3 regions of the Azospirillum sp. UENF 211521 genome follow, and region 2 is predicted to be linked to each of the others. Evidence: riboswitches for the same ligand, from Rfam matches in the RefSeq annotation. Region 2 holds a riboswitch; each other region holds the start of a gene.
What was found. A riboswitch is a leader RNA that binds a small molecule or an ion and turns the genes downstream of it on or off. The one in region 2 is predicted to bind cobalamin.
Positions count from the first base shown of each region.

Region 1 (6,341 bases), on a different contig from region 2:
TCCACGTTGCCGGCGTCGATCCACTCGCGCGCCGTGTTGGCGGCGATGTCGGCCTTGTTCTGGTGATCGGCGACAACGATCTCGATCGGCGCGCCGGCGATCTTGCCGCCGAACTCCTCGGCCGCCAGACGAGCGGCGATGGCCGAGCCTTCGCCGGCGAGGTCGGCGTAGATGCCGGACCGGTCGTTCATCACGCCGATCTTGATCACGTTGTTGGAGACCTGGGCGTGCGCGGCCCCGGCGGTCAGCGCCAGCAGTGCGGTCCCGCACAGCAACGTCTTGAGCATTTCGAACTCCCTTCGATTGGCTTTGTTTTGCGTGTGTTCAGCAGAGGGGGTGATTGGTCAGACACCCAGATAGGTGTGCAGCTTGTCCATGTTCTGGGCGAGCTGGTCGTTGGGGATCATGTCCACGACATGGCCTTCCTCCATCACGTAATGGCGGTCGGCGATGGTCGCGGCGAAGCGGAAGTTCTGCTCCACCAGCACGATGGTGAAGCCGCGCTGCTTCAGCTTGCGCACCGCCACGCCGATCTGCTCGATGATGACGGGGGCCAGCCCCTCGGTCGGCTCGTCGAGCAGGATCAGGTCGGCGCCGGTGCGCAAGATGCGCGCGATGGCCAGCATCTGCTGCTCGCCGCCGGACAGACGCGTGCCCTGGGTGGTGCCGCGGCCCTGGAGGTTCGGGAACAGCTCGTAAATCTGCGGCACCGTCATGCCGCCCGACTTCACCACCGGCGGCAGCATCAGGTTCTCGTCCACGCTGAGCGAGGCGAAGATGCCGCGCTCCTCCGGCACGTAGCCGATGCCGAGGCGGGGGATCTTGTGCTGCGCCATGCCGATCAGTTCCTTGCCCTGGAAGCGGATCGAGCCGTTGCGCTTGCCGACGATGCCCATGATCGAGCGCATGGTCGTCGTCTTGCCGGCGCCGTTGCGGCCCAGCAGGGTCACCACCTCGCCCTGGCGCACGTCGATGTTGACGCCGTGCAGCACGTGGCTCTCGCCGTAGAAGGCCTGGAGGTCGCGGATTTCCAGCATCGCGGTCTTCACGGTCGCACCGTCAGGCATGGCCCACCTCACCCGTGCCCATGTAGGCTTCCATGACCTGCGGGTTGCGCGATACGACGTCGTATGCGCCCTCGGCCAGGATCTCGCCGCGGCGGAGCACGGTGATGGTGTCCGACAGGTGGGCGACGACCGACAGGTTGTGCTCCACCATCAGGATGGTGCGGTCGGCGGAGACGCGCTTGATCAGCGCGGCGGTGCCCTCGATGTCCTCGTGGCCCATGCCGGCCAGCGGCTCGTCGAGCAGCATCACCTCCGGGTCGAGCGCCAGCGTGGTGGCGATCTCCAGCGCGCGCTTGCGGCCGTAGGGCAGCTCGGCGGCGGTGTGGCCGGCCCAGGGGGTCAGGTTCACCGCCTCGATCAGCTCCTCGGCGCGGTCGTGCAGGTCGTGCAGGCTGGCCTCCGGCTTCCAGAAATGGAAGCTGGTGCCGCGCGGGCGCTGCAGCGCGACGCGGACATTCTCCAGCACGCTGAGATGCGGGAAGACCGCGGAGATCTGGAAGGAGCGGACCATGCCGAGCAGCGCCACGTCGGCGGGCTTCATGGCGGTGATGTCGCGTCCCTTGTAGAGGATCTGGCCGCGCGTCGGCGTCAGGAACTTGGTCAGCAGGTTGAAGACCGTGCTCTTGCCGGCGCCGTTCGGGCCGATCAGCGCGTGGATGGTGCCGCGGCGAACCCGGAGGTTCACCTCCTTCACCGCGATGAAGCCCTTGAACTCCTTCGAGAGTCCGCGCGCTTCCAGAATGATGTCGTCGGCCATGGGTGCCGCTTTTCCCTCCCTGTTCGTCCGCGTCGTCTGCCGGTCCGCGTTTTTGGTTAGGCTGATATAAGCACAGAACATGCCAACCGCGCAGCATTCGAACAAGTCTTTGAAATTACTTATTTCCCCCTCTGAGACCGTGGGTGTCGCACACCGTCCGGAGTGTCAGCTTTCCAGACAGACTGTACCGATCTTCCGACACACCAACGGCGGGACCGGCGGAGCGTTCCGGGGACGGCGACACGGTTTCCAGGCGCCAAATGGCCGCTTGCAAATCGAGGGTCCGCCTGCAATTCTGCGCCTCCGACGGTGCCCCGTCCGCCGTGAAGGCGCGGGGATAATAGGGAATGCGGTGCGGACCCCGATGGAGTCCAAGGCCGCGGCTGCCCCCGCAACTGTATGCGGCGAGTCCGCCTCCGGAAATGCCACGGGCCGTCAGGCCGGGAAGGCGGGAGGCGCGGCGACGACCCGCGAGCCAGGAAACCTGCCGCCGGACCGACATTCATCCAATCCGCCGGGTGTGGCGGAGACAGGGAAACCAGATCATGACGAATCGCGCCGCCCTCCGTCCGTCCGCCGGGAAGACCCCGGCCACCGTCATCACCGGCTTTCTCGGAGCCGGCAAGACGACGCTGATCCGCAGCCTGCTGGAGCAGGCCGGCGGGCGCCGTCTGGCGCTGATCATCAACGAGTTCGGCGACGTCGGCATCGACGGCGAGATCCTGCGCGCCTGCGGCGACCCGACCTGCACCGAGGACGACGTGATCGAGCTGGCGAACGGCTGCCTGTGCTGCACCGTCGCCGACGATTTCGTCCCGGCCATCGAGAAGCTGCTGTCCCGCCCGCAGCCGCCGGAGCACATCATCATCGAGACGAGCGGCCTCGCCCTGCCGAAGCCGCTCGTCCAGGCCTTCCACTGGCCGGCGATCAAGACACGGGTGACGGTGGACGGGGTGGTCGCGGTGGTCGACGCCGCCGCCGCCGCGGAGGGCCGCTTCGCCCCCGATCCGGCGGCGCTGGCCGCCCAGGCCGCCGAGGCCGGGCAGCTCGACCATGAGACCCCGGTGGAGGAGGTGTTCGAGGACCAGCTCCTCTGCGCCGACCTGATCGTGGTGAACAAGACCGATCTGGTGGACGCCGCCGATCTGGCGAAGGTCGAGGATCTGATCCGCGCCGCCATGGCGGAGGGCGGGACCGGGCGCGAAGCCAAGATCCTGCGCGCCAGCAACGGCAAGGTTGATCCGGTGGTGCTTCTCGGCGTGGGCGCCGGGGCCGAGGACGACCTCGCCAACCGCCCCAGCCACCATGACGAGGAGGAGGGCCACGACCACGACGACTTCACCAGCTTCGTCGTGGAGCTCGGCCCGCAGCCCGACCCGGCGGCGCTGGCGAAGACTCTGGAGCGGGTCGCCGCCGCCCATGGCGTGCTGCGCCTGAAGGGCTTCATCGACGTGCCGGGCAAGCCGATGCGCCTGTTGGTGCAAGGCGTGGGAACGCGCATCCAGACCCATTTCGACCGCTTCTGGAAGCCCGACGAGCCGCGCCGCAGCCGCTTGGTGGTGATCGGCGAAACGGGCCTGGACCGCGACGCCGTGACCACGGCGCTGGGGTGATTTTTAGCCTTCACAACCCTCTCCCCTTTGGGGAGAGGGTGGCCCGCAGGGCCGGTGAGGGGGTTGCGCTTACGCCGGGCGTTCCGCCACGCACGACCCCCTCACCCTAACCCTCTCCCCAGAGGGGAGAGGGGATTTTCGTAAAGCACCGTCACCATGCACCTACTCGCCGCCCGCCAGGAAGACCTCGACGCCGGCCCCCAGGCCGTGGATCTGGGCCAGAGCCCGGCGGACCTCGTCGTCCTGTCCTTCTCCGACAGCGACCTGACGGCGCTCGCCGCCTGCTGGAGGCGCCACCGTGACGAGTTGCCGACCCTGCGGCTGGCGAATCTGGCGCGGCTGGGGCACCCGCTGTCGGTGGACCTCTACGTCGAGTCCGTGATCCGCAAGGCGAAGCTGGTCATTCTGCGGCTGCTCGGCGGGGCGGGCTATTGGCGCTACGGGCTGGACCATGTCGCCGCCGCCTGCCGGGAGTCCGGGGTGGCGCTGGCCGTGCTGCCCGGCTGCGCCCAGCCGAACCCCGCCCTGGAAGGCTACGGCACCATCCCGGCCGAGGCCGCGCAACGGCTGTGGCGCGGGTTCACCGAGGGCGGGCCGGACAACATGGCCAGCCTGCTGGCCTACGCCGCCACCCTGGCCGGGCAGGAGCGCCCCTGGCGCGAGCCGGCGCCCGTGCCGCGCTTCGGCGTCTATGAGAGCTGGTCCGGTCCGATTGCCGGACCCTGCGCGCCGGTCGTCTTCTACCGCTCGCACCTGCTGGCCGGCGATCTGGAGCCGGTGCACGCCCTGTGCGACGCGCTGGCCGCGCGCGGCCTCGCCCCGCTGCCGCTGTTCGTGGCGAGCCTGAAGGAGCCGGACTGCGCCGCCTGGATGCGCGCCACCCTGACCGCCCGCGATGCCGCCGTCGTGATGAACCTGACCGGCTTCTCGGCGGCGCGCGAGGACGGGTCGCCGCTGGAGGCCAACGGCACGCCGGTGTTGCAAGCCGTGCTGTCCACCACGCCCGAGGAGGGCTGGCGCGGCTCCGCCCGCGGCATGGGGCCGTCCGACCTCGCCATGAACGTCGTGCTGCCGGAGATGGACGGGCGCATCCTGACCCGCTCCATCGCCTTCAAGGCCGAAGGGGCGCCGGACCCCGACCTGGAATTCGCCCCGACGCTGATCCGCCCGGTGCCCGACCGGGTGGCCTTCGCCGCCGATCTGGCCGCCGCCTGGGTGCGGCTGGGCGTCACGCCGCGGGTCGAGCGCAAGCTGGCGCTGGTTCTGTCCGACTATCCGGGACCGGGCGGCGGCATCGGCCATTCGGTCGGCCTCGACACCCCGGCGAGCGTCGTCGGCATCCTGGAGCGGCTGCGCGCCGAGGGCTACGCGCTGGACGGGCTTCCCGACGGCCCCGCCGCCCTGATGGAGGCGCTGACCGGCGGCGCCACCGCCCTGCTGAGCCTGGAGGACTACCGCCGCCTCGCCCCCGCCGAGGCCCGCGCCCGCATCGCGGCATGCTGGGGCGACGAGGAGGCCGACCCGCTCGCCGATGGCACCGCCTTCCGCTTCACGGTGCTGGCCTGCGGCAACGCAACCGTCGCCGTGCAGCCGAGCCGCGGCCACGGCCCGCTGACCACCACCCAGCACCACGACCCGGAGACGCCGCCCAGCCACGGCTACTTCGCCTTCCACCTCTGGCTCCGCCATGTGCTGGGCATCCACGCGCTGGTGCAGGTGGGGGCGCACGGGACGCTGGAATGGCTGCCAGGCAAGGCCGTCGCCCTGTCGGCCGACTGCTGGCCGGAGATCGTCGCCGGTCCTCTGCCCTGCCTCTACCCCTTCATCGTCAACAACCCCGGCGAGGGCGTGCAGGCGCGCCGCCGGCTGGGCGCCGTGCTGATCGGCCACCTGACACCGCCGCCGGTCGAGGCCGGGCTGCACGGCGACCTCGCCGCGCTTGAAACGGCCATCGACGAATATTCCATGGCGACCGGGCTGGACCCGCGGCGCCTGGGCACGCTGCGCCAGACCATCCTGGACCTCGCCTGGACCTCCGGCGTCGCCGCCGACTGCAACCTGCGGCCCGACGACGACCCCGACGCCATCCTCAGCCGCCTCGACGCCCATCTCTGCGACATCAAGGAGATGCAGATCCGCGACGGGCTGCACGTCTTCGGCACCACGCCGGAGCCGGAGCGCCGCGCCCGTCTGCTCGCCGCTGTCGCCCGCTTCGGCAAGGCCGAGGACGTCGCCCCGGCGCTGGACGCCTGCGGCGAGGCGGAGATGGCCGCCCTGCTGGCCGGGCTCGACGGGCGCTTCGTCAAGCCCGGTCCCGGCGGTTCTCCGGCGCGGGGGCGGGCGGACACGCTGCCCACCGGGCGGAACCTCTACGCGCTCGATCCGCGCGGCGTGCCGACACCGACCGCCTGGACGCTGGGCTGGCAGGCGGCGGACGCGCTGATCACCCGCTACCTGCAGGACCACGGCGACTGGCCGAAGCGGCTGGTGGTCGATTGCTGGGGCACCCCGGCCATGCGCACCGGCGGCGACGAGCTGGCCCAGGCCATGGCGCTGCTCGGCGTGCGCCCGCTGTGGGAGAACGGGTCCGGCCGGGTCACCGGCTTCGAGGTGATGCCGGCCTCCGTCCTCGGCCGCCCGCGGGTGGACGTGACGCTGCGCATCTCCGGCCTGTTCCGCGACGTCTTCCCGCAGCAGATCGCCCTGTTCGACCAGGCCGTCCGCGCCGTGATGGCGGAAGACGAACCGGAGGACGTGAATCCCGTCGCCGTCGCGTTGCGCACCGACCGCGCCGAGCTGGAAGCCGGCGGCACCCCGGCGGCGAAGGCCGAACGCTGGGCCAGCGCGCGGGTCTTCGGCGCGGCCCCCGGCGCCTATGGGACGGCGCTGCCCGGCCTGATCGCC
Region 1 covers NZ_JBSNCF010000002.1:193,535-199,875, reverse strand. The annotation lists gene ACWPN5_RS17675 (ABC transporter substrate-binding protein) at 1-287, opposite strand, end outside; gene ACWPN5_RS17670 (ABC transporter ATP-binding protein) at 345-1,067, opposite strand; gene ACWPN5_RS17665 (ABC transporter ATP-binding protein) at 1,060-1,824, opposite strand; cobalamin riboswitch at 2,115-2,330, shown strand; gene cobW (cobalamin biosynthesis protein CobW) at 2,370-3,437, shown strand; gene cobN (cobaltochelatase subunit CobN) at 3,594-6,341, shown strand, end outside.
Region 1: linked by a shared signal. The riboswitch ahead of cobW (cobalamin biosynthesis protein CobW) and the one ahead of ACWPN5_RS09850 (energy-coupling factor ABC transporter permease) in region 2 are both predicted to bind cobalamin.

Region 2 (6,341 bases):
TGTCGTCCGCCGGGTTGGCGGGAAAGGCCCGCCTGTAGAAATCGGTCGGCGCGCGGTGCGCCGGTACCGAGTGACTACGCCCATTGCCCTGTTGAGTGAGTTGGGAGGCGCACTGAGGCTGTGGCTTCCCCGCCGTTCGGCACGAAACACAACATTGGGAGGTCTCATGTCCGTTCGCCTGGATCGCCGCCAACTGCTGCTGTCCGCCGGCGCCGCCGCGCTGGTGCTGGCCGCGGCGCCGCGCTTCGTTTGGGCTCAAGCAGCAGGCCAGGCACCGGGCGGCAAGGGCTTCACGCTGCCGCCGCTGCCCTACGCGCCCGCCGCGCTGGAACCGCACATCGACGCGACGACGATGAGCGTGCACCACGACAAGCACCATCAGGCCTATGTCGACAACCTCAACAAGGCCCTCGCCAACCATGGCGATCTCCAAGCGATGCCGCTGGCCGACCTGCTGAAGCGCGTGCCGGAGCTTCCGGAGAGCATCCGCACCGCGGTGCGCAACAACGGCGGCGGGCACGCCAACCACAGCATGTTCTGGAGCATCATGGGGCCGAACGCCGGCGGTGCGCCGGACGGCGAGGTCGGGGCAGCCATCACGCGCGACTTCGGCGGCTTCGACGACTTCAAGACGCGCTTCAACACGGCGGGCGCCGGGCAGTTCGGCAGCGGCTGGGTCTTCGTCACCGCCGACCCGTCGTCGGGCAAGCTGGCCATCGCCGCCCGCCCGAACCAGGACTCCCCGGCCATGGAGGGGGTGCCCGTGCTGATGGGCAACGACGTGTGGGAGCACGCCTATTACCTGAAGTACCAGAACCGGCGCGCCGACTATCTGGCGGCCTGGTGGAACGTCGTCGACTGGGGCGCGGTGAACCGCCGCTACGCGGCGATCCGCAAGGGCGAGCTGGTGATCTGACCGGTCCGCTGATCGGAAACGGAAAAGGGCGGCGGGGATGTCCCCGCCGCCCTTCCTGCGAACCATCCGGTCCGAAGCGCCGGTCAGGCGCCCTGGTGCAGGCGGATGTTGAACAGCGGCCCCTGGCTCTGGCGGCGCAGCGTCTTGGCGACGGCCAGCACGGCGAGGTCGGCCAGCGGCTCGACGATGATGACGGTCATGTAGGCGGCGCCGAAGGAGGCGACTTCCGTCACGGTCTCGGCGGTGAAGCCGTGGCCGTAGAAGGCCCAGAAGGCCACCCAGGCGACGATGCCGCCCTGGTAGGCGGTGGAGAGGGCCAGCGCCTGCGAATACTTCAGGTCGACATAGGGGGTGGCGTCGGGAACGATCCGCTTCGCCAGCAGGCTGATGCCCCACAGCGGGACCAGCAGCGTGGTGACGTTCATGCCGTACTGCGGCAGGTCGAAGGGCGCGAAGAACAGGCCCTGGATCAGCAGGCCGGCGGCGAGGCCGATGGAGGCCGCACCGGCGCCGAACAGCAGGAGCAGCGTCGAGCCGAGGATCAGGTGAACCTCCGACACGCCCACGGGGTGGTGCGGGAACACCTCGAAGAAGCTGAAGACCAGCGCGGTGGCGATCAGGCTGCGCAGCACCAGCGGCGCGACCCCGCCGTTGTTGCGGACGTCGTCGCGCGCCAGCTTTCCGGCCATCGCGAAGCCGCCGGCGGCCGTCGCGTAGCTGAGAGCGATCTTGGCGCCGTCGACGACGCCGGGTTCGATGTGCATGCTCTATGCCCTTTCCGAGTCTGCCATGCGTTGGGAGGGCGTCGTTGCTGGCAGGCACCGGCATCGCAACCCCCTTGGTCCCCTGGATGGGCGCACCGGGGGACGGCTTGCGGAAGACGGGCGGCCGTCGGGCCGGACATCGGCAAGCGACCACCGGGGCACCCCGCCCGAGGACGTACGTTCGGTTACGGCAGGTCTCCTGGCTCGCGGGTCAAGGCGGCATCGTCCGGCCTTCCCGGCGCCCGTTCCCGCAGGCGGCGCCAGTGACACGGAAAGGACGAGGCCGCTCACCGCTCACAGTTGCGGGGGCAGCGCCGGATTTGCCGTTTCTCCCCGATTGGGGCGACGCACCGGCTTCCCTCTTAGCCCCGCGACCGGAGGACGCGGGGAACCATAACCGGCGCCAGGGTAGGGGCGGGGTCCCCCGCCGTCAAGAGGGGGATGGCGACCCATCGGGGGAGTCGCACGGCTTCCTTGACACCGCTCCCGCGGAACCGACAAGGTCCGGCGGACTGCGCGAGGCCGGATCAACGGGCGAAGGACGGGGTTGCGGGCATGCTACCGGTTCATTTCCTGACCATCGTCCTGAACGGCGATCCCTTCATCCGCTATCACCTGGAGGTGTTCCGCCAACTGCCCTTTCCCTGGCATTGGCACGTCGTGGAGGGGGTGGCGGAACTGGTCAACGACACCGCCTGGAGCGTGGCGCAGGGAGGGCGCGTCCCGCAGGACCTGCACCGCGACGGCCTCAGCAGCGACGGCACCTCGGCGTATCTGGACCGCATCGCCGCGGAGGAGACCGGGCGCGTGTCGGTCCACCGCAAGCCGCCGGGGGTGTTCTGGCGGGGCAAGCTGGAGATGGTGTCCGCGCCGCTGGCCGCCATGACCGAGGAATGCCTGCTCTGGCAGGTCGATGCGGACGAGCTGTGGACGGTGGAGCAGATCACCCGCGCGCGCCGCATGTTCCTCAATTCGCCGTCGCGCACCGCGGCGCTGTACCTCTGCCATTTCTTCGTCGGCCCGTCCCTGCTCCTCGACAGGCTGGACAGCTACGGCAACCACCGCTCCTACGAATGGCTGCGGACGTGGCGCTATCGGCCGGGAGACGCTTGGCAGTCGCACGAACCGCCCCGGCTGACGCGCCCGCAGCCGGACGGGTCCGCGGTCGATCTCGGCGCGGCCAACCCCTTTCTGCACGAGGAGACGGCGGCGGGCGGGCTGGTCTTCCAGCATTTCGCCTACGCGACGCGGGAGCAGGTCGCGTTCAAGGAAGTCTATTACGGCTACGACGGCGCGGTCCGGCAATGGGACGCCCTGCAGGCGGCGGGACGGTCGGTCGGCGGCGGCACCCTTGCGCTGCGCGATTTCTTCCCCTGGGTGACCGACGCGGCGACCGTCGTCCGCGCCGAGCACGCCCTGGTGGAGCCGCTGGCGCGCCCGGATGCCGAGGGGACCTGGGGTTTCGTGCCGCCGGCGCGGGGCGCCTCGACCGCCCCGGCGGTGGCGCTGCTGCGGGACTCCGGTTCCGCCGTCCGCCGCCGCACGCTCGTCCCCGGCGAGCCGCCGCCCTTTCCGACCGACCTGATCCAAAGCGTCGGCGTGTTCCTGCTCGACGGGGCCGGCGCCGTGCTGCGGGCGTCGGGTGTCCTGCGGGAATTGCGGCGCGCCTTGCCGCTGGCCCGGATCACCGTCTTCGCGACGCCGGACGCGGAGGCGGCGCTCGCCCTTTGCCCTTACGTCAACCAGCGGGTCACGCTGCCGCCGCTGAAGGGGCGGGCGCCCGACGACGCGCTGGTGAGTGCGGTCCGCCGGGAGATCGGCGAGCAGTTCCGTGGCGCCTTTGACCTCGCGGTCAACCCGATCCGCGGCGAGGATGCCGGCTTCGCCAACCGCCTGATGCAGGACACCGGCGCGCTGCTCCGCCTCGGTTGCAGGGTCGGTCGGCCGGTGCGCGGCTACTACGCCGACGCCTTCCTGACCCATGTCGCAACGACTCCCAGCGGTCTGATGGGCGCGCTCGGCGCCGGGGACGCGGAGACCGTCACGGAGGTCTGGACCTCCCCCGCCGGTGAGCGGGCCGCCGCCGCGCTTCTGACCGAGGGCGTTCCGGCGCGCTGGCGCTGCGCGGTCGGACTGTCCGCGGCCACCGGCAGCGGGACCCTGTCGGAGCTGTGCCGCCGCCTCGCCGCGCGGGGCGACACCGCCCTGGTCCTGGTCGGCGAGGAGGCGGCGAAGGGGGCCGCGGCGCGCATCGCCGGGGAAACCGGGGCCGCCTGCGTGAACGCGGTGGGGAGGCTGGGCTTCGACGGGCTGTCCGCCCTGCTGCGGCGCTGCGACCTGTTCGTCGGAACCGGCGCGCCGGCGGAGGACATCGCCGCGGCGGCCCGGCTTCCCATGGTGGCAACCGGCCCGCAGCAGGGCGATCCGACCGCCGAGGCGATGGAGGGCGCCATCGCGGCTTGGCTGGCCGACCGCGCTTATTGATGGGCGTTCCCGCCGGGTCTGTGGGATCCGCGAGGGGAAGCGTGGAAAAACGGAGGGGCAGGCGCGCAAGGCGCTTGTGTTGGCGCGTTTGCGCCGCAATGATCCGCCCCCACCGAATCCCGGACGGCCGCAAGCGGCGCGCCGCAGCGGGGCAAAACCATGGATTGAATCCGGCGGCCCGGTAAGCACACGATGCGCAGAGCAGTCATGAAACCCCGTGCGGATTGGCGTCCGGGGCTCCGCAAATACCCCTACGGCGTTCGCGCCATGAGCGCCGGCGCCTTCTGGCGCGAGGACGTGCGGTACGAGTTCTCCGCCCACCAGATCGACCTGATCGAGAGCGTCGCGGACGAGCTGCACACCATGCTGCGCGAGGCGCTGCGCGCGACGGTGGACGGTCGGGCGCTGGCCCGGCTGGGGGTGCGCGGCGGCGTGGGGCGGCTGCTGGAGGCCTCCTGGAACGACTATTGGGCGTCCGGCCGGCTGAACGAGCGGGCCGGCGCGCTGATCGGGCGGCTGACGCTGGCCTATGACGGGCGCGATTCGGTCAAGCTGGTAGCCTGCAACTACGACACGCCGGAGGGGCTGTTCGCCGCCTCGATCATCCAGCGCAACTGGCGCGAGGCCCTGATGGGCGACGCCAACCAGTTCAACGGCCTGCACGAGGGGCTGGTGGAGCGCTGGGAGGAGCTGGCGGCCGGCATGCCGGGCCGCGGACTGGTCCATCTGGCCTGCGCCACCCCCGACCCGATGCGGGAGAGCGAGCTGGTCTATCTGGCGGCCACCGCGGCGGAGGCGGGGATCGCCACGCATCTGCTGCCGCTGCAGAGCCTGGGCTGGGACGGCCGGCGTTTCGTTGACGACGAGGGGCGGACGGCCTCCTGGCTGGCGAAGATCTACCCCTGGCAGGGGCTGGCCGAAGACACCTTCCTGCAGAAGCTGCGCATGGGCGGCATGAGCATGCTGTCGCCGCTGTGGTGCTGGCCGATGTCGAACCACGGGCTGCTGGCGACGCTGTGGTCGCTCTACCCGCGCCACCCGAACCTGTGCCGCGCCGCGCTCGACCCGGATGAGCTGTCCGGCTGCGACGCGGTGACCGAGCGCAGCCTGTTCGGGCTGGACGACGCGGCCCAGCGCATGACCGCGCACGGCAGCATCGTTTCGGACACCGGCAGCGCCGAGTATCCGGGCGGACGGGTGTGGCTGGAAACCCCGCCGATCTTCGAGGAGGAGGGCGTCCACGCGCTCCTGCACTGCTGGATCATCGGGGACAAGTGCCTGGGCATGTCGGTCCGCGAGTTCGCGGACCCGCGGGTCGGCTCCGACGCGGCAATGGTGCCGCACATCTTCCGCGGCTGACGCGCCTTTCCAAAGGCGGGCGGAGCCGCCTGAGGAGCGGATTGAGCCCGCCCCGTCTGTGAAGGGCAGGGCGGGCGTGTCGATTGCGATCCGCCGGGAAGCTCAGCGGCCTCGGCCGGGGGCGAAGGGGTTGGGCAACGGCGAGCCGAAGGCCGCCCGGCGGGCGTCCCGCCACGCGACGTCGTTGCCGACGCCGCTGTGGGTGGCCGACACCGACACCACTTGGCTCTGGTGGCGCAGCCAGCCGCGCAGCTTCTCCTCGAACCGCTGGGCGTCCTGAGCGTCCGCAACCTCCAGTTCCATCGTCATCTGCAACTCGGTCTTCATGGCGTTCCTCCTGTGGACCGTTCCGTTGAGCAAACAGCCGGGCGTGTCACTGGTGCCGAAAAACAGAAAAGGGCGGGGAACTTTCCCCGCCCTGCGCCGCAGAACCGCTGATGCGATGGCCGTCGATGCGCTGCGCGCCGCCGTTCACTTCCCTTCGGGCTTCGCCGGGCGGGCCGGCTTGGCGATGCTGGCGATCTGCTTCTGCAGGTCGTCGATCTGCTTCTGCAGTTCCTCGTAGGTGTGGGCGGCCGCGACCGCACCGTTGGGCGGAGCGGCGGACGGACCGGGAGCCGCCGGGCGGGGCGGGGGGGCGGGGTGCTCGCCGGGCTGCCCGTCCTCAGCGCCGCCGAAGGGCGAGAACATGCGCATGGCCCGTTCGAACATCGCCATGTTCTGCTTGCCGACCTCTTCCAGCCGGCCGAAGGGGAACATGCCGCCCAGCGTGTTCTGGAAATAGTCGCGCATCTGCTCCTGGTTGCGCGAGAACGACT
Region 2 covers NZ_JBSNCF010000001.1:2,103,361-2,109,701, forward strand. The annotation lists gene ACWPN5_RS09840 (hypothetical protein) at 1-38, shown strand, start outside; gene ACWPN5_RS09845 (superoxide dismutase) at 167-916, shown strand; gene ACWPN5_RS09850 (energy-coupling factor ABC transporter permease) at 1,000-1,680, opposite strand; cobalamin riboswitch at 1,853-2,091, opposite strand; gene ACWPN5_RS09855 (glycosyltransferase family 9 protein) at 2,236-4,164, shown strand; gene ACWPN5_RS09860 (glutathionylspermidine synthase family protein) at 4,372-5,523, shown strand; gene ACWPN5_RS09865 (hypothetical protein) at 5,626-5,850, opposite strand; gene phaR (polyhydroxyalkanoate synthesis repressor PhaR) at 5,995-6,341, opposite strand, start outside.

Region 3 (6,341 bases), on a different contig from region 2:
GCGCCTTGCCCACACCCTCTGCCAGGAGGGGATCATCGAAGACACGAAGGCCCTGGCCCTCGGCGAGGGCGTGGCCCTGTTCCTCGACCGGCTCCAGGCCGCCGCCGATCACGCGGGCATCGGGCCGGCCGCGGACCGCGGTCCGGCGTCGGACGTCCTGGCGACGGCGCCCGCGCAAAGCCTGGACGGGGTTCTCGCCACGCTGCGGGCGTGCCGCGCCGCGATGGTGGACGGGGAGACCGGCGCGGAGCGGCTGGCCCCGCTTCTGGACGAGGCCGTGGCGGCCGTGGAGTGCCTGGCGCTGCGGGACGCCGTCGCCCGCTTCGACCACGCGGCCGACGCCTTCGAGGCCGCGATGCCGAAGGCCCTGCCGACCAAGCCGACCGACCGCATGCTGGCCGCCGGAGCCAAGGCGGGGAGCGTCGCCCTGGACGCGGCGCGGCGGATCTATCAGGCTATGGCGTCGGAGTTTCTGGCACCGAGGAAAGGGGTCGGGAAGTGACGGTCGCCTTGCCCATCACGACGCCGTCGACGGGGTTTCTCAAGGATCGCATCGCCAAGCCGCTTGCCCGGGGACTGGTGACGATCCTGCGCGGCCGCCGCGGCGACCGGCCGCCCGAACCGGCGGAAACCCGCGTCGACATCCACCGCCAGCCCCTGCGCACGGCGCTGGACTGGCATCTGGAGATGATCGCCCTGTGGAAGCGGCATCCCACCTTCGGGCCGGGGCTGCACGACGACCTGAAAGGCACGGGCCTGCTGTCCCGTTGCGTCATCCTGACGGCGCAGGACGGCGGACCGCTGTGCTTCCGCTACATCGGAAATCCGACCCGCCGGGTCTTCGGCGACCGCTGGGCCGACCAGAACATCGGCAAGCCCCATCTCGAGGACGTGCACAGCGCCTACGCCCGGGCCATCGATGCGCAATACCGGGAAGCGGTGGAAGGCGGGGAGCCGGTGTACAACCATCTGGTGATCACCGGGCTTCCCCGCCCGCCGGTCAATTACCGGCACCTCCTCTTCGGCTGGTCGCTGGGCCAGCGCCGGCAGGCCCTGCTGGCGCTGATCGATTCCTGACGCGGATCGACCGCCCCATCACGCCGTCCGATTACGCCGCCTGGGCGAGGTCCGCGGCGATCTGCGCCAGATCGCCGAGGAACTGCGCGCGGCTGAAGCGCACGAGATGCATCGGCAGCGTCTTCAGGCCGATCTGGTTGTAAGTGATGGCCGGCTCCTGGTCGATGTGGCGCGGCCCCATCTTGCGCTCCGCCCACACCGGGACGATGTCCGGGTCGACGACCGAGATGAACCAGGTCGGCGACCACAGCAGCCATGCCGCCAGCTTGTTCACCCGCTGGCAAATCGGGAACAGGCCGCGGCCCTGGAAGTCGGGCCGCGTCCACCCCGCGTTCGTCCACACCACCTGACCGCGCGTGCTGTTGGCGGTGTCGGAGGTGCAGGTGCACCATTCGCCGGCCGGCGCCTGGGTGGCCGGGTCGTCGTAGAACACCGTCATGGCGTTGAAGCGGTCACCGATGGATTGCGCGCTGCAATCGTAGAGCAGCCCGGCCTGGGCGGTGACCACGTCGCCGGAGGCGGCCGTCCCGCCGATCCAGAAGGCGTTGGCCGGAGTCAGGGAGCGGCAGGCCGGATGGGCCGCGGGAAGCATCGGCTCCCAGGAGCCCGCGGCCACCGCGGCCTCGTTGACGCGCACCAGCGCCGGCATGTCGAACACGACGGAAAGCGCGACCCCGCGGCCGGCCGCCAGACCGACGAGCTCGTCGCGGGCGGCCTGGAGCAGGCCGGACAGGGGCCCCGACGGGATGGGGAGAGCCGACAGGGCGATGGAGGTCCGCTGCGTGCCGATCAACTGGGTGCCGGTCAATTGCGTGCCGATAAACATGGATGTCTCTTCCTTGGGTTGGAAAGGATTGGCGTCTGCCGCCAAGCGGGGCGCGATCCGCCCCGCACATCCACATCATCGTCTCCGCGAAACGAGTATTACTACTTTTGCGAATGCCCCTGTCCGGCACCGCGCGGCGCGCCCGATCCACCGGACCGGACGCGCCGTCTTGTCCCTCAGCTTCCGAGCAAGCCGCTCACTGGCCCTTGCCGTCCGAGGACACCGCGGCCGCCTCGCCGGAGGAGGCCGGCGTGGAACCACCGGCCCCCTTCGCCGGGCTGCCGGGCACCCACCAGCGGCGGGCCTCGCCGTCCGCACCGTCCGGCGCCCCATCCGTCGCCGCATCGGCGCGGGTCTTCAGCATTGAGAAGACGATGGAGCCGCCGACCAGGAAGGCCGTGATGCCCAGCGCCACCGCCGTCGGCATCTTGTAGATGTCGATCATCAGCATCTTGGCGCCGACCACCACCAGAACCAGCGACAGGCCGTATTTCAGGTAATGGAAGCGGTGGATGACCGAGGCCAGCGCGAAGTAGAGGGCGCGCAGGCCGAGGATGGCGAAAACGTTGGAGGTCCAGACGATGAACGGGTCGGTGGTCACCGAGAAGACCGCCGGAATGGAGTCCACGGCGAAGACCAGATCGGTGAACTCGATCAGGATCAGCACGAGGAACAGCGGCGTCATCATCCGCACGCCGTCGCGCATCACGAAGAACTTCTGCCCCTCGTACCCGTCGGTCATGCGGAAGCGGGAGCGCATGAACTTGACGATCCGGTTGTTCTCCATGTCCGGCTCGTCGTCCACCGACATCAGCATCTTGATGCCGCTGAAGATCAGGAAGGCGCCGAAGATGTAGATGATCCAGTGGAATTCCTGGATCAGCGCCGTGCCCGCGACGATCAGCACGCCGCGCATCACCAGCGCGCCCAGGATGCCCCAGAACAGCACCCGGTGCTGGTACTGCGGCGGCACCGCGAAATGGGTGAAGATCAGCGCGATCACGAAGATGTTGTCGACGCTCAGGCTGTATTCGATCAGGTAGCCGGTCAGGAACTCCAGCCCCTTCTGCGACCCTTGGAAATGAAAGACGCCAGCCGCGAAAATCATCGCCAGCGTGGAATAGGCCGCGCAGCGCATCAACGCCTCGCGGCCGGAGATCACATGGGATTTCTTGGAAAATACACCAAGATCAAAGGCCAAAAGCACGCCAACGAAGACGGCGAAGCCGGCCCACATTAAGACAATCTGGTCCATGGAACTGTCCCTTGCTTCATGCACTCCGCTCCCGCAAGCGGAGACGTCGATCGTCACATGAGCAGTCCGACATCACCGGTGCGCCACGGCGGGACGCATCGGCCAGAGGGGCCCGGACTGGAATCGCGGCCGCAAGGTCTGCGGCCGACGGAAAAGCGCGCGCAACGGCTCGGCCGAGGCGCGTCAGGACACCCGCCTCCATCGTTTGCCGTGGAGGCGTGGCGGTTGGTCAGGATGTTGGTTCGCTGCGGTCCATGCCGATGTCTCCCAAAGGCCCGTCGGGGACCGTCGTCCGGCGGTGGACCTTGTGGTGGAGCGGGACCCAGGGGGAAGAACAGGGCCAGCTTCCGCAAGGCCGCGCCAAGGCGACGGCTCAATGGGAAGTCCGACATCACAGCGCCGGGCGACGCTGCCAGAGGGGCCCGGACCTCACCCGTCATGTAGTCAGGCCCCTTCCCGGCGACAAGAGGGGGGAACGGCGTTTGCGGACCGCGATCGGTGCGATGGCCACAAGCAACGACACCATCCACTTGATCGCCCATGGGTTGTCGGTTTTCCCACCGGAAGCCGGCTTTGCGAATTCCACATCGCCCATGGATGATTCCGCACCGGTGGGTTGTTTGTAGCGATTGACGGTAATTCACGGCAGGACACCCACAACGATGCGGCGCTCCATTTTGCTCGGCTGCCTGCTGGCGGCCGGATTGGCCGGTTGCGGCCCGCGTTTCGAGACGGTCGCAAGCTATTTTCCACCGGTCAGCGAGGCGGGAAAGCTCTGTGTCGCCCAGTGCAAGCAGGCACAGACGATCTGCCAATCCGCAAAGGAGTTGGCCGTTCAGACCTGCCGGGCCGAGGCGACGACCCGCGCCCAGGGCGAGTATCAGTCCTATCTCCGGTCTCTGCCCAAGGATGCGGACAAGAAGAAGATCAGGACGTTCAGCGACTTCGACCGGAGCCCCAGCTGCTACAGCGAGCTCACCTGCTCCGCCGACTACGACGATTGTTACAAATCCTGCGGCGGCCGGATCGAGGCGCAAACCTATTGCGTCGTCAATTGCAAGGAAATGGTGCCGCCCATGCCGGATGGGTCCGCCGTCGGGCCGAGAACCAGGCTCTGACAGCGGTCGGGCGGAATGCGGCTTGACCGGAGCCGTTCCGCCCGCGTAGCTTCGCACCCGACGGTTGCCCGAAAGGGCTGAAAATGGGAACACGGTGCGGACCCCGCGGCGAAACGCCGTGCAAGGGTCCAACGCCGAGGCTGCCCCCGCAACTGTAAGCGGCGAGTCGTCCATCGGAATGCCACTGGGATCGCGATCCTGGGAAGGCGATGGGCCGACGATAACCCGCGAGCCAGGAGACCTGCCGTCAGTCGTGGTCACACGCGAACACGTTCGGGCGGGGTGCACCGAAGGTCGTCGAACCGGAACTCCGTTCGCGGAGCGTCCGGTGGGACTTCGTTCGCGGTGACGTGCCACCGGCGTCCCGCCCGAGGTCTCAATGAGTGTCCGCGTTCCCCGCCTTCACCGGACGGCGTCCTTCGCCGCCCTTCTGGGAAGCCTTGCCCTTCCCGTGTCGGCCTACCCCACGTCGGCCTTCGCCGATTCCATCACCATCACGACGCTTCCGCCGGTCTCGGTGACCGCCAACCGCGTCCCCACCGCCGCCGAGGAAACCGGCAGCGCCCTGACCGTCATCACCCGCGAGGAGTTGGAGCAGCGCCAGACCCAGGTGCTGTCCGACGCGCTGCGCGCGGTGCCCGGCGTCGCGGTCAACCGCACCGGCCCGATGGGCACCCTGACCCAGCTCCGCATCCGCGGGTCGGAGGGCAACCAGACGCTCGTCCTGATCGACGGGATCGAGGTGAACGACCCGGCGTCCGGCTCCGAATACGATTTCGCCAATCTGCTGGCCGGCGACGTGGAGCGCGTCGAGGTGCTGCGCGGCCCGCAGAGCGCGCTTTACGGCTCCGACGCGGTCGGCGGCGTCGTCAACATCGTGACCCGCCGCGGCTCCGGCGCCCCCCGGTTCCGCGCCGCCGTCGAAGGCGGGTCCTTCGGCACCGCCGCCGGGCGGGCCTCCTTCGGCACGGGGAACGACCGCTACGACCTGTTCCTCAGCGGCCAGGGCGTCACCAGCGACGGCGTGTCGGTTGCCGACAAGCGGCTCGGCAACCCGGAGAAGGACGGCTACCGCAACGGCACGCTGACCGGAAACGCCGCCGTCCGCCCGACCGAGCGCAGCGAGATCGCGATCACCGGGCGCTACACCCGCTTCCGCACCGACACCGACGGCTTCGTCGGCGGGCGCGGCGCCGTCGATGACGGGACCAGCACCGCCGGAGAGCAGTATTTCGGGCGCCTCCAGGGCAAGATCGCCCTTCTCGACGGCAAGTGGGAGCACATCGTCGGCCTGACCCATGGCCGCCAGCAACGCGACTACCGCGACGCCGCCAAGACGGTGACCAGCCGCTACGACGGGCGCAAGACCAAGGCCGACTACCAGACCAACCTGGCTCTGAGCAGCGGCCCCGCCGACCATGTGCTGACCGCCGCCGTGGAGCGTGAGGAGGACAAGGCGATCAGCCGCAGCGCCTTCTCCAGCTTCGACCGCTCCATCGGCTCCACCGGGCTGGTGGGTCAGTACAAGCTGGGCCTGTTCGACCGGCTGACCCTGACCGGCAGCGTCCGCCACGACGAGAACGACCTGTTCCGCGACGCCACCACATGGCGCACCACGACGGCCTATCTGATCGAAGAGAGCGGGACGAAGCTGCGCGCCTCCTACGGCACCGGCGTCAAGAATCCCACCCTGTTCGAGCTGTACGGCTACACCGCCACCTACGCCGGCAACCCGAACCTGAAGCCGGAACGGGCGCGCGGCTGGGACGCCGGCTTCGATCAGGCGCTGTGGGGCACGCGGGCGTCGGTGGACGGCACATGGTTCGACCAGCGCATCCGCGACCTCATCACCGGCACCGGGCGGACCTCCGTCAACATGCCGGGCGAGTCCCACATCCGCGGCTTCGAGCTTGGCCTGTCGGTGGAGCCCATCGACCGGCTGACCGTCCGCGGCTCCTACACCTGGACCGACGGCGAGGATTCCACGGGGGCGGAGCTGGTGCGCCGGCCCAAGCAGCTCGCCAGCCTGACCGTCAATCACCGCTTCCTGGAGGACCGGGCGAAC
Region 3 covers NZ_JBSNCF010000002.1:1,696,031-1,702,371, reverse strand. The annotation lists gene ACWPN5_RS24470 (hypothetical protein) at 1-502, shown strand, start outside; gene ACWPN5_RS24465 (hypothetical protein) at 499-1,077, shown strand; gene ACWPN5_RS24460 (hypothetical protein) at 1,109-1,903, opposite strand; gene ACWPN5_RS24455 (TerC family protein) at 2,100-3,140, opposite strand; gene ACWPN5_RS24450 (hypothetical protein) at 3,821-4,276, shown strand; cobalamin riboswitch at 4,321-4,539, shown strand; gene ACWPN5_RS24445 (TonB-dependent receptor plug domain-containing protein) at 4,656-6,341, shown strand, end outside.
Region 3: linked by a shared signal. The riboswitch ahead of ACWPN5_RS24445 (TonB-dependent receptor plug domain-containing protein) and the one ahead of ACWPN5_RS09850 (energy-coupling factor ABC transporter permease) in region 2 are both predicted to bind cobalamin.